Regions from separate parts of the Bradyrhizobium sp. CCBAU 21365 genome, predicted to be linked through region 1. Evidence: riboswitches for the same ligand, from Rfam matches in the RefSeq annotation. Region 1 holds a riboswitch; the other holds the start of a gene.
What was found. Region 1 has a riboswitch for glycine ahead of XI02_RS34445 (D-amino acid dehydrogenase). Riboswitches for the same ligand answer to the same signal wherever they lie in the genome.
Positions count from the first base shown of each region.

Region 1 (4,421 bases):
ACCCGATTCCGAAGCTGCCACACGTAATCAACGCCTTGGAAGATTGGTTCAAGAGCTACACAAAAAAGTATGCTCGAGGCACCATTGTCCCGCAAGGTGGTCTCGCATCAATCAGTAGCGGGAGTACGTTTACCCCAATCGTATCGACCGGATGCGTCGAGCTCCTGGTGGATCTCCGGCCGCCGCCCGAGCTGTCGCCCTCGCAGGTGCATCGTGACCTTCGTAACTGTCTTGATGAAATTACGCGTGACCACCCGGATATCTCGACTGATCTTGAGCTCGTCCTAGCAATGCCCGGCGCGGCAACGCCAAAGGAAAATTGGATCGTTCAATCCATGATCCGAGCTTGGGAAACGATCGAACAGCAGCCTCATCAAGATCCACAAAATTTCAGTGGCTACACCGACGCCTCCGCAATCCGCCAATGGGGTATCCCCACTGCACGGCTCGGTGTACCACCTCGCGCGCGAACGGCAAATCCACAAGACACGATGCCAATGAACCGATTCCACGTCGACGACGCCCAACGTCTCATCAATGTCATTATTAGATCAGCAATCGACACGTGCTCGCGCAGCTTTGAGGAGACCTGCCAATGACGATGCAGATAACTCCCCTGGAGTCCGCAGAGACCAGCAGATACGTGTCGATCGACGGTCGCCGCGTGCACTACAATGCGCTCGAACATGCTGGATCGGCGAACACTCCGGTTATCTTTACTCACGGCGGCGGCCCCGGGGCCACAAGCTGGAACAATTTCTTGTACAACGCCCGTGAGTTTTCAGGTCGATACAACTGCTATTTTTACGATCTGCCTGGCTTTGGTGCGTCAGAATCTGTCCCGATCAGCGGGCCAGTTCATTCATGGTACGCCGAGCAGTTTCTCAAATTCATGGACGCCCTCAAGATAGATCGCGCCCATCTAGTTAACCAATCGTACGGCGGAGCAATGGCAATAAAAGTGGCGGCCTCCGCGCCGACGCGGGTTGACCATTTGGTCATTACTGGATCTCGGCCCATTATTGGAGGGCTAACCGCTCCAGCTTCTGCCCTTAGAGGCAAGAAGGCTCTCCAGCGCTATTATGCCGCTGCCGAAGGACCGACGATGGACCAAATGCGTTCACTCCTGGCGGATCTCGAATTTTACGATCCGGATAGGATCACCGACCTAAACGTGAAGTTGCGGTTTGAGATGAGTATTACGCCCAACGTTCGAGAATTCATTTCCCAGCCGACCAAGCGAGGCCAGCCAGAGAGCCTCTTTGAGGATTTCCGAAAAGTGACGGCTCGCACTCTCATCGTCCACGGTCTTCACGACGCCTTCGGCGGTGTTGACGTTCCGCTCACGATGGTAAACCAGTTCGCCGACGCGAGATTGCATTTAGTAGGGCATGCAGGGCACCACGTGCAAACGGAGTGCCCTGCCGAGTACAATGCGGTAGTTCTCGGCTTTTTGTCCTAACGAACAGCCCAGACGACTACGGCAATATCAAGAATCAAGATCGTTTCAGGGCGGCCTCAACAGTCTCCGCAACAATGCCAGCCGTTGCTGCGGAGAGCGTCCAACCCAAATGACCGTGACCAGTATTGTAGAAGACGCGTGGTCGATGCCCTGCGCCGACACGCGGCAGCATACTTGGCGTCATCGGTCGGAGACCTGACCAGGGGACCACTTCGGCTGTTGAAACTTCAGGAAATAACTTACGCGTCCAGTCAACAAGGGGGCGTACGCGATCGGCCCTGATATCACGGTTAAAGCCATTGAATTCGGCTGTACCCGCCACCCGAAATCGATCAACGCCCAATCGGCTCGTTACAATCTTCGCATCGTCATCTAGCAGACTCACCCAGGGAGCTGCGTTCTGGCTCTGTTGGTCATCCAAATTCACCGTGATCGAATATCCCTTCACGGGATAGATATTGATGCGATCACCCATGCTTGAGGCAATCTTCCTGCTCATCACACCAGCACAAACGACAACTGCATCCGCGTTGATCCTTTCGACTTCCCCGTGCACATTCAGCCAACTCAGGTCGATGCCGGTCGCCGATGTCGCGATTTTTTGCACGGACGATTCATAAAAGAAGCGAGCTCCACGTCGCACGCAAACCATCGCAAGCGCACGTGTGAATTTGTGTATATCGCCGGTTGCATCCGATGGGGTAAAAAAACCACCATAAATGTTGCCGCGGACCGCCGGCTCAATATCGCTGATCTCCTCGACCGTGACGGCACGCCGATCCAATCCTCCTGCGGTGAGTAGTTTGTTCACTTTTCTCGCATGCTCGAAGCTCTTGCGGCTCCAATAGAGGTGCAGAATACCCTTCTTCTCCAAATCAAACGACAATCCCTCTCGTTCGGCGATAGCGAACAGTGCACGCCGGGCTTCCAAAGCCAACTGTACGGTGGAGATTGTGTTGCGCCGGTAGTAGGGAATTTGAGCAATAAACTCTGCAAGCCAAGACATTTTGTGCCAACTCGGCTTGAGATTGAGCAGAAGAGGCGCATCCTTTCGTAGGATCCATTTCATCCCCTTTATTAGGGTCGATTGATGGTTCCATACCTCTGCGTTGCTCACCGAAAGCTGCCCGCCGTTTGCAAACGAAGTCTCCATGCCGGCGTATCGCTCTCGCTCAAAGATCGTGACTGCGTACCCCTTCTCCAAAAGTGAATAGGCCGTTGTAACGCCGGTTATGCCCGCGCCTATGACTAGAACATGTGCCATTTGTTTCAGCTCGCAACTTGGTTGAATGGATCGGAACAGCCGATCATGTGACCCCATCTGTTGCGGTACCTGAGAGTTTCGCCGCGCCAATTTGCGCACAGCTGGCCCCTTCGGTGGACGCTTTGAGCGCCTCTCTCCAGATCGTCGAGCCTGGCGGTCCGGTTTGCCTGAGAGTTTCCGGGGTGGTTGCTCCGTCGGCGCCGACACTCAATGAGTTATCGGACTCTCCCGCAAGGCCTTTGGATGACGTGTCTAAGTTCGCACAACTCTACCCGCGGCGCACCGAACTTAACGCGGCTGTTCGCACTTCGAACGTCGCGGGCATGCGCATGGACTCCGCTAAGGTTGGCCTTAATTTCCGTGATCGCTTAATCGCAAAACCCAGACAGAAAGTAGCTTGCAATGATCTTGAATGGTGACGTCGCGCTGAACGCATCACGACAAGCGATTTGGAAAATGCTTCTCGATCCGAATGTCCTTAAGGCCTGCATTCCCGGTTGTGAGGAATTGGTGAAGCTCGATGACTGCAATTTTGAAGCGACTGCGAAAGTCAAAGTTGGTCCGGTTGCAGCGCGATTCAAAGGCAAAGTTACTTTGGAAGATCTGGACGAGCCGAACGGATGCAAGATTGTAGGCCGAGGAGAAGGGGGCATCGCGGGTTTCGCGAAAGGTAGCGCGACAGTAACGTTAGCGGACATAGATAGCGGTACACTATTGACCTATCACGTCGATGCGCAGATCGGCGGCAAGCTTGCTCAACTCGGACAACGACTTATTTCCAGCGCTGCTAAAACAATAGCTGATGCATTCTTTGCAAAGCTCGCAGCTCTTTCTCAGCTGGAGGTTCACTAGCAGGCCGCTCGGATTGTTAACGACGGAGGCGGCCATCTAACGATGTTCGGTGTTAGAACAGCGTCGAATGTCTTCTGGAATACTGCTTCCGATCGCTCTCTACTAAAGCCTACGGCTCGCGTCGAGCCATTGGTTTGGGAGAGTAGTTTGGCTCAGTTCAATGTCCGCAGTTTGACTCCTCATGATCGTTACAATTTAATAACTGGTACAGTTGGCCCGCGCCCCATTGCATTGATCACGACCATCAATGAATCTGGAGGCGTAAACGCGGCCCCCTTCAGCTTCTTTAACGTACTTGGTGCCGACCCACCGATCGTCGCGTTCACGCCCGGCTTTTATTACACTATGCCACCACGGTTGAAGGATACCGGCGTCAACGTGCTCGCTAACAACGAGTTCGTCGTGAATATGGTGACGGAGGAGCTGACGACGGCGATGAACATCGCCGGCGCCGACTTTCCTGAGATGCATAGCGAGATAGAAGCGATGGGAGTTACGCTTTCAACCTCGCGGCAGATTAAGCCCCCCAGGATTTTGGAATCGCCAGTGAACTTAGAGTGCGTCTTGGTTCGAACGGTCGAAATCGGCCAAAACCAGGTACTGTTTGGTGAAGTCATCGAAATTCATATCAGGGATGACCTGATCGATCCCAAGCGAATGCACGTTAAGTATGACCGACTGAACTATCTGGCTCGAATGGCAGGAGGCAGCGGTGTGTATTCAACAACTCGGGATTTGTTGATAGCTCCGCGGGTGTCTTACGAACAGGTCCGAGCCGACCTGAAGGACGTTCATTCAAAATAGCGAATCGCCTTCCGAGTCAGGTTGGCGTTCCTGCATGCA
Region 1 is NZ_CP030036.1:7,336,093-7,340,513, forward strand. It holds gene XI02_RS34435 (M20 family metallopeptidase) at 1-599, shown strand, start outside; gene XI02_RS34440 (alpha/beta fold hydrolase) at 596-1,462, shown strand; gene XI02_RS34445 (D-amino acid dehydrogenase) at 1,497-2,726, opposite strand; glycine riboswitch at 2,871-2,967, opposite strand; gene XI02_RS34450 (CoxG family protein) at 3,129-3,578, shown strand; gene XI02_RS34455 (flavin reductase family protein) at 3,726-4,382, shown strand.

Region 2 (4,421 bases), 1.4 Mb from region 1:
GTAATCCTCTCCGAGCACGTCGAGCATCGAGGCCCGCGTCATGCGCGCGATCAGCGCGACGTAGATGAAGGAGAGGGTGCAGGTCGGCAGGATGATGCGCTCGAAGAACGGGCCGAAGCCGGCCGAGATGCTCTTGAAGCCCTGTACTGGAACCCAGCGCAGATCGATCGCAAAGATCTGGATCAGCACATAGCCGATCACGAATACCGGCACCGAGAAGCCGAGCACCGACAGTCCCATCACGAAGCGGTCGATCCAGGTGCCGTGTTTCCACGCCGCGATCACGCCGAGCGGCACCGCCACCAGGATCGAGAGGATGATGGTGGCCAGCGCGACCGAGATCGACGGCTCGAGACGCGGGCCGATCATCTCGAGGATCGGCTTGTTCGAGATCAGGGAGACGCCGAGGTCGCCGTGCAGCAACTTGGCGACCCAGGTATAGAACTGGATGTAGATCGGCTCGTTCAGACCAAGCGAGGTCCTGATACGTTCGAGCTGTTCGGGCGTCGCGTTGTCGCCGGCGAGGATGGCGGCCGGGTCGCCCGGCGTCAGCCGCAGCAACAGGAACACGAACAGAGCCACCACGCCCATCACGGGAATGGCGGCGAGGATGCGGCGAAGCAGATATCCGAGCAAATTTGATCCGTTGGGTTGTGGTCGATGAAGTCCCCGGCGGGACCGTTGCACACCAGACCGTAGCACAGATGGTAGCAGACTCACGGTAGAACTTGAGCAAGTCCCATGCCATCGGTGCTGCGGATTTTGCGGTGCAGCTAATCAGTCCTGTGGGCCGCGATTATTCCTCCGGTGAAGTTCGAAGCAGTCCACTGGAAGGTGGATTGATTTCAGTTTTGCGCGCGTTGGCAGGCACGTCGAGCCCGGCACCGAACGACGGCGCCATCGGCGGCGTGTCGAGGTCGCGCCAATCGTCGATAGCCTGGGCCACCATCTGCGCCGTCGCCGCCGACAGCGTCCAGCCGAGATGACCGTGGCCCGTGTTGTAGAACACGCCCGGAATCCGTCCGGCGCGAACCACCGGCATCATGTTCGGCATCATCGGGCGCAGGCCCGCCCAGGGCACGACTTTCGACGTATCGATCTTTGGGAAATGATGCCGCACCCAGTCCACCAGCGGTTGAATGCGGTCGGCGCGAATGTCGCGGTTGAAGCCGTTGAACTCGGCGGTGCCGGCGACGCGGAAGCGGTCGGCGCCGAGCCGGCTGGTGACGATCTTCGCAGCTTCATCGAGCAGGCTGACTGTTGGGGCCGCGTTCCGGCTTTGCGGCGCATCGAGCTGCACCGTGATCGAATAGCCCTTCACCGGATAGACATTGACGCGGTCGTTGAGCAGGCTGGCGAAGTGGCGGCTCGCCACGCCTGCGCAAATCACGATCCCGTCCGCTTGCAATTGATGCCGCGTCGCGACCGCAGCTTCATGTGAAGCAGCTTCGTTCCAGCCGATGCGGAAGCCGTCATCGCCGCGTGCGATCGTGTCGACGTCGGCTTCATGGACGAAGCTCGCGCCACGGCGGACGCAGGCGTCGGCGAGGCCGCGGGTGAACTTGTGGATATCGCCGGTTGCGTCCGACGGCGTGAAGAAGCCGCCATAGCAGGCCGTCTGCAGCGCGGGTTCGATGACGCGGATTTCGTCCGATGTCACCGGCCGGCGGTCGAGCCCGCCCTGCTGCAGCAGCGTGTTGACCTTGAGGCCCGCCTCGAACCCGGCCTTGTCGTGATAGACGTGCAGGATGCCGCGGCGTTCGAGATCGAAGGCGATGTTCTCGCGCTGTGCGATCGAGAACAGGTGCTTGCGCGCTTCGATTGCGAGCCGCGTGGTCTCGATGGTGTTGCTGCGATAGCGGGTGATGTGGCCTACGAACTCGCCGATCCAGGAGTATTTGTGCCAGCTCGGCTTCGGGTTCATCAGCAGCGGCGCGTCGCTTCTGAGCATCCAGCGCAGACCCTTGAGGATGGTCGCAGCACTGTTCCAGACCTCGGCATTGCTGGCGGAAAGCTGTCCGCCATTGGCGAACGAGGTTTCCATCGCGGCGTAGCGATGCCTGTCGAGGACAGTCACCTTGTAGCCGCGTTCAAGCAGGGCATAGGCCGTCGTTACGCCGGTGATGCCGGCGCCGATAATCGCGATATGTGGCATGATGGTCTTCAGGCTCCCGTGGGTTAGAGTCGCCGAACCACCGGTGAAACCGGCATTCGGCGCCCCATCTGTCACGGTACCTGAGAGCTTGATCCGCATCGGGCCGGGGCCGGAAGCGAACTATCCCCTTCGGTGGACGTCACGGCCCTTGATGTGCGGCCATGTTCGTCTCTCTCCAGATCGTCCTGACGATACAGTCCTTTTGCCTGAGAGTTTCCGGGGCGGTTGCTCCGTCGGCGCCGAAGGCAACAACACGAATGTTGTCGCTTCGATCTCTCCCGCATCGTCGCGTTGGACGGCCGGACCGTAGGCGAAGCCTTAAAAATGGACAAGGCTAAATTTCGATCCGGCAGTGCCAACGTGTTGTGCAGTGCAGTCGATGTCAGTCCAGCGTCGCCAGCAGTGCCGCCATCAGGCGGCCGCGTTCGGCGAGGCTGTCGACCTCGATGTGCTCGTTGAGCGTATGTGCATCGGCGCCGCGAACGCCGAGGCCGTCGAGCGTGGGGATGCCCATCGCGCCGGTGAAGTTGCCGTCCGAGCCGCCGCCGGCGCTGCCGTGCGGCAGATCGAGACCCATCGCTGCCGCAAGGCCTTTTGCCTTTTCATAGAGCGCCATGGTGCCCGCATCGGGCTCCCACACCGGGCGCGTGACGCCGCGCGTCACCTTGAAGGTCACGTCGTTGGCGGTGCCCGACAATGCCAGCATGCGCTCGACGCCACGGTCGAGATCGGCCTGGCGCTTGGCCATGCTGAGCGCTTCGCCGGTGCAGGTCGTCGCGACGCAATTGACCCACTGGCCGCCATGCACGATGCCGACCGAGAAGGTGCAGTCCTCGGTGGTCATGCCGTCGATGGCGATGATCTGCCGCGCCATCTCGCGGATCGCGGAGCGGCCGGAAGACAGCGTTGCGCCGGCATGGCTGGGCTTGCCGGTGGCTTCCAGATTGAAGCGCGCGATCGCATAGCGGCCGGTGACGACGCCGTTGTTCGGACGGCCGGGCTCCGGCACCAGCACGTACTTGTTGCGCGCGGCTTCCGCCTCGATGATGTCACGCGTCGACGGCGTGCCGACCTCTTCGTCGGGGGTGAACAGCACGGTGATCGGCAGCGGAGTCGTAAAGGAGGCGCGCGCCAATTGCCTGATCGCCTCGATCGACAGGTAGTTGCCGCCCTTCATGTCGAAGATGCCCGGCCCGAAGCACTTGTTGCCTTCGCGCCGCCACTTCAGCTTCTCGATGGTGCCGACGGGGTGAACGGTGTCCAGATGGCCGGCGATCAGGATGCCGGGCTGGCCTTGTTTCGGATGGGGGAAACGGGCGCGGACGCAGCCCGCGAAGCCCTGGCGTCCGGCGATGCGCTCGATCGTCGCACCCATGATCGCCATCTCGCGGGCGGCGAGATCGAGCATGCGTTCGACCGCGGCGGCGTCCCAGGTCGGGCTTTCGCATTCCACCCAGCTGCGCAGGCCCTGCAGCATCGTTTCGGAATCAAAGGGGAGATTGGCGGGGTTCATCGTTGTTCTCTCTTGTTGTTCTGACGGCGCCGGCATCGCGCGCGCGTTACGAAAATCTCAGCCGACGATTTTGTAAAGCCAAAATCTGGCGCGCGGCCTCATTCGTTTGTGTACGTCCGATGCGACCTGAAACCGATTGACGCGCTTGGCGCTTGGTGCAAGTCTCGATTTCACAAGCCATACAGCATGTTAGTTCGCCTAAATAACGAACCACATGCATAACGAATAAGCCGGCTTTGACCAGTTACACGTCAGGAGAGATTGCATGTTCCCTATCTCGCGTTGGAAACACCGCACGCTAGCGGCCGCGTTGACGGCGCTCGCGCTGTCGTTCGCGCCGCAGGAATTGTCATTCGCGCCGCCGGCGATGGCCGCGGGCAAGACCATCACCGCGGTGATGCACTCGGATCTGCGCGTCATCGATCCGATCATGACCACGGCCTACATCACCCGCGATCATGGCTACATGATCTATGACACGCTGCTGGCGACGGATTCCAATTTCAAGATCCAGCCGCAGATGGCGGACTGGAAGGTTTCCGACGACAAGCTGACCTACACGTTCACGCTGCGCGACGGTCTGAAGTGGCACGACGGCGCGCCGGTCACCGCGGAAGACTGCGTCGCCTCGCTGCAGCGTTGGGGCAAGGTCGACGGCATGGGCCAGAAGCTGATGGACTTCGTCGCGAGCCTGGAGGCGACCGACGCCAAGACCATCACGCTGAAGCTGAAGGAACCCTACGGCCTCGTGCT
Region 2 is NZ_CP030036.1:5,955,124-5,959,544, reverse strand. It holds gene XI02_RS28035 (ABC transporter permease) at 1-636, opposite strand, end outside; gene XI02_RS28030 (D-amino acid dehydrogenase) at 797-2,155, opposite strand; glycine riboswitch at 2,222-2,336, opposite strand; glycine riboswitch at 2,340-2,446, opposite strand; gene XI02_RS28025 (M20/M25/M40 family metallo-hydrolase) at 2,538-3,668, opposite strand; gene XI02_RS28020 (ABC transporter substrate-binding protein) at 3,934-4,421, shown strand, end outside.
Region 2: linked by a shared signal. The riboswitch ahead of XI02_RS28030 (D-amino acid dehydrogenase) and the one ahead of XI02_RS34445 (D-amino acid dehydrogenase) in region 1 are both predicted to bind glycine.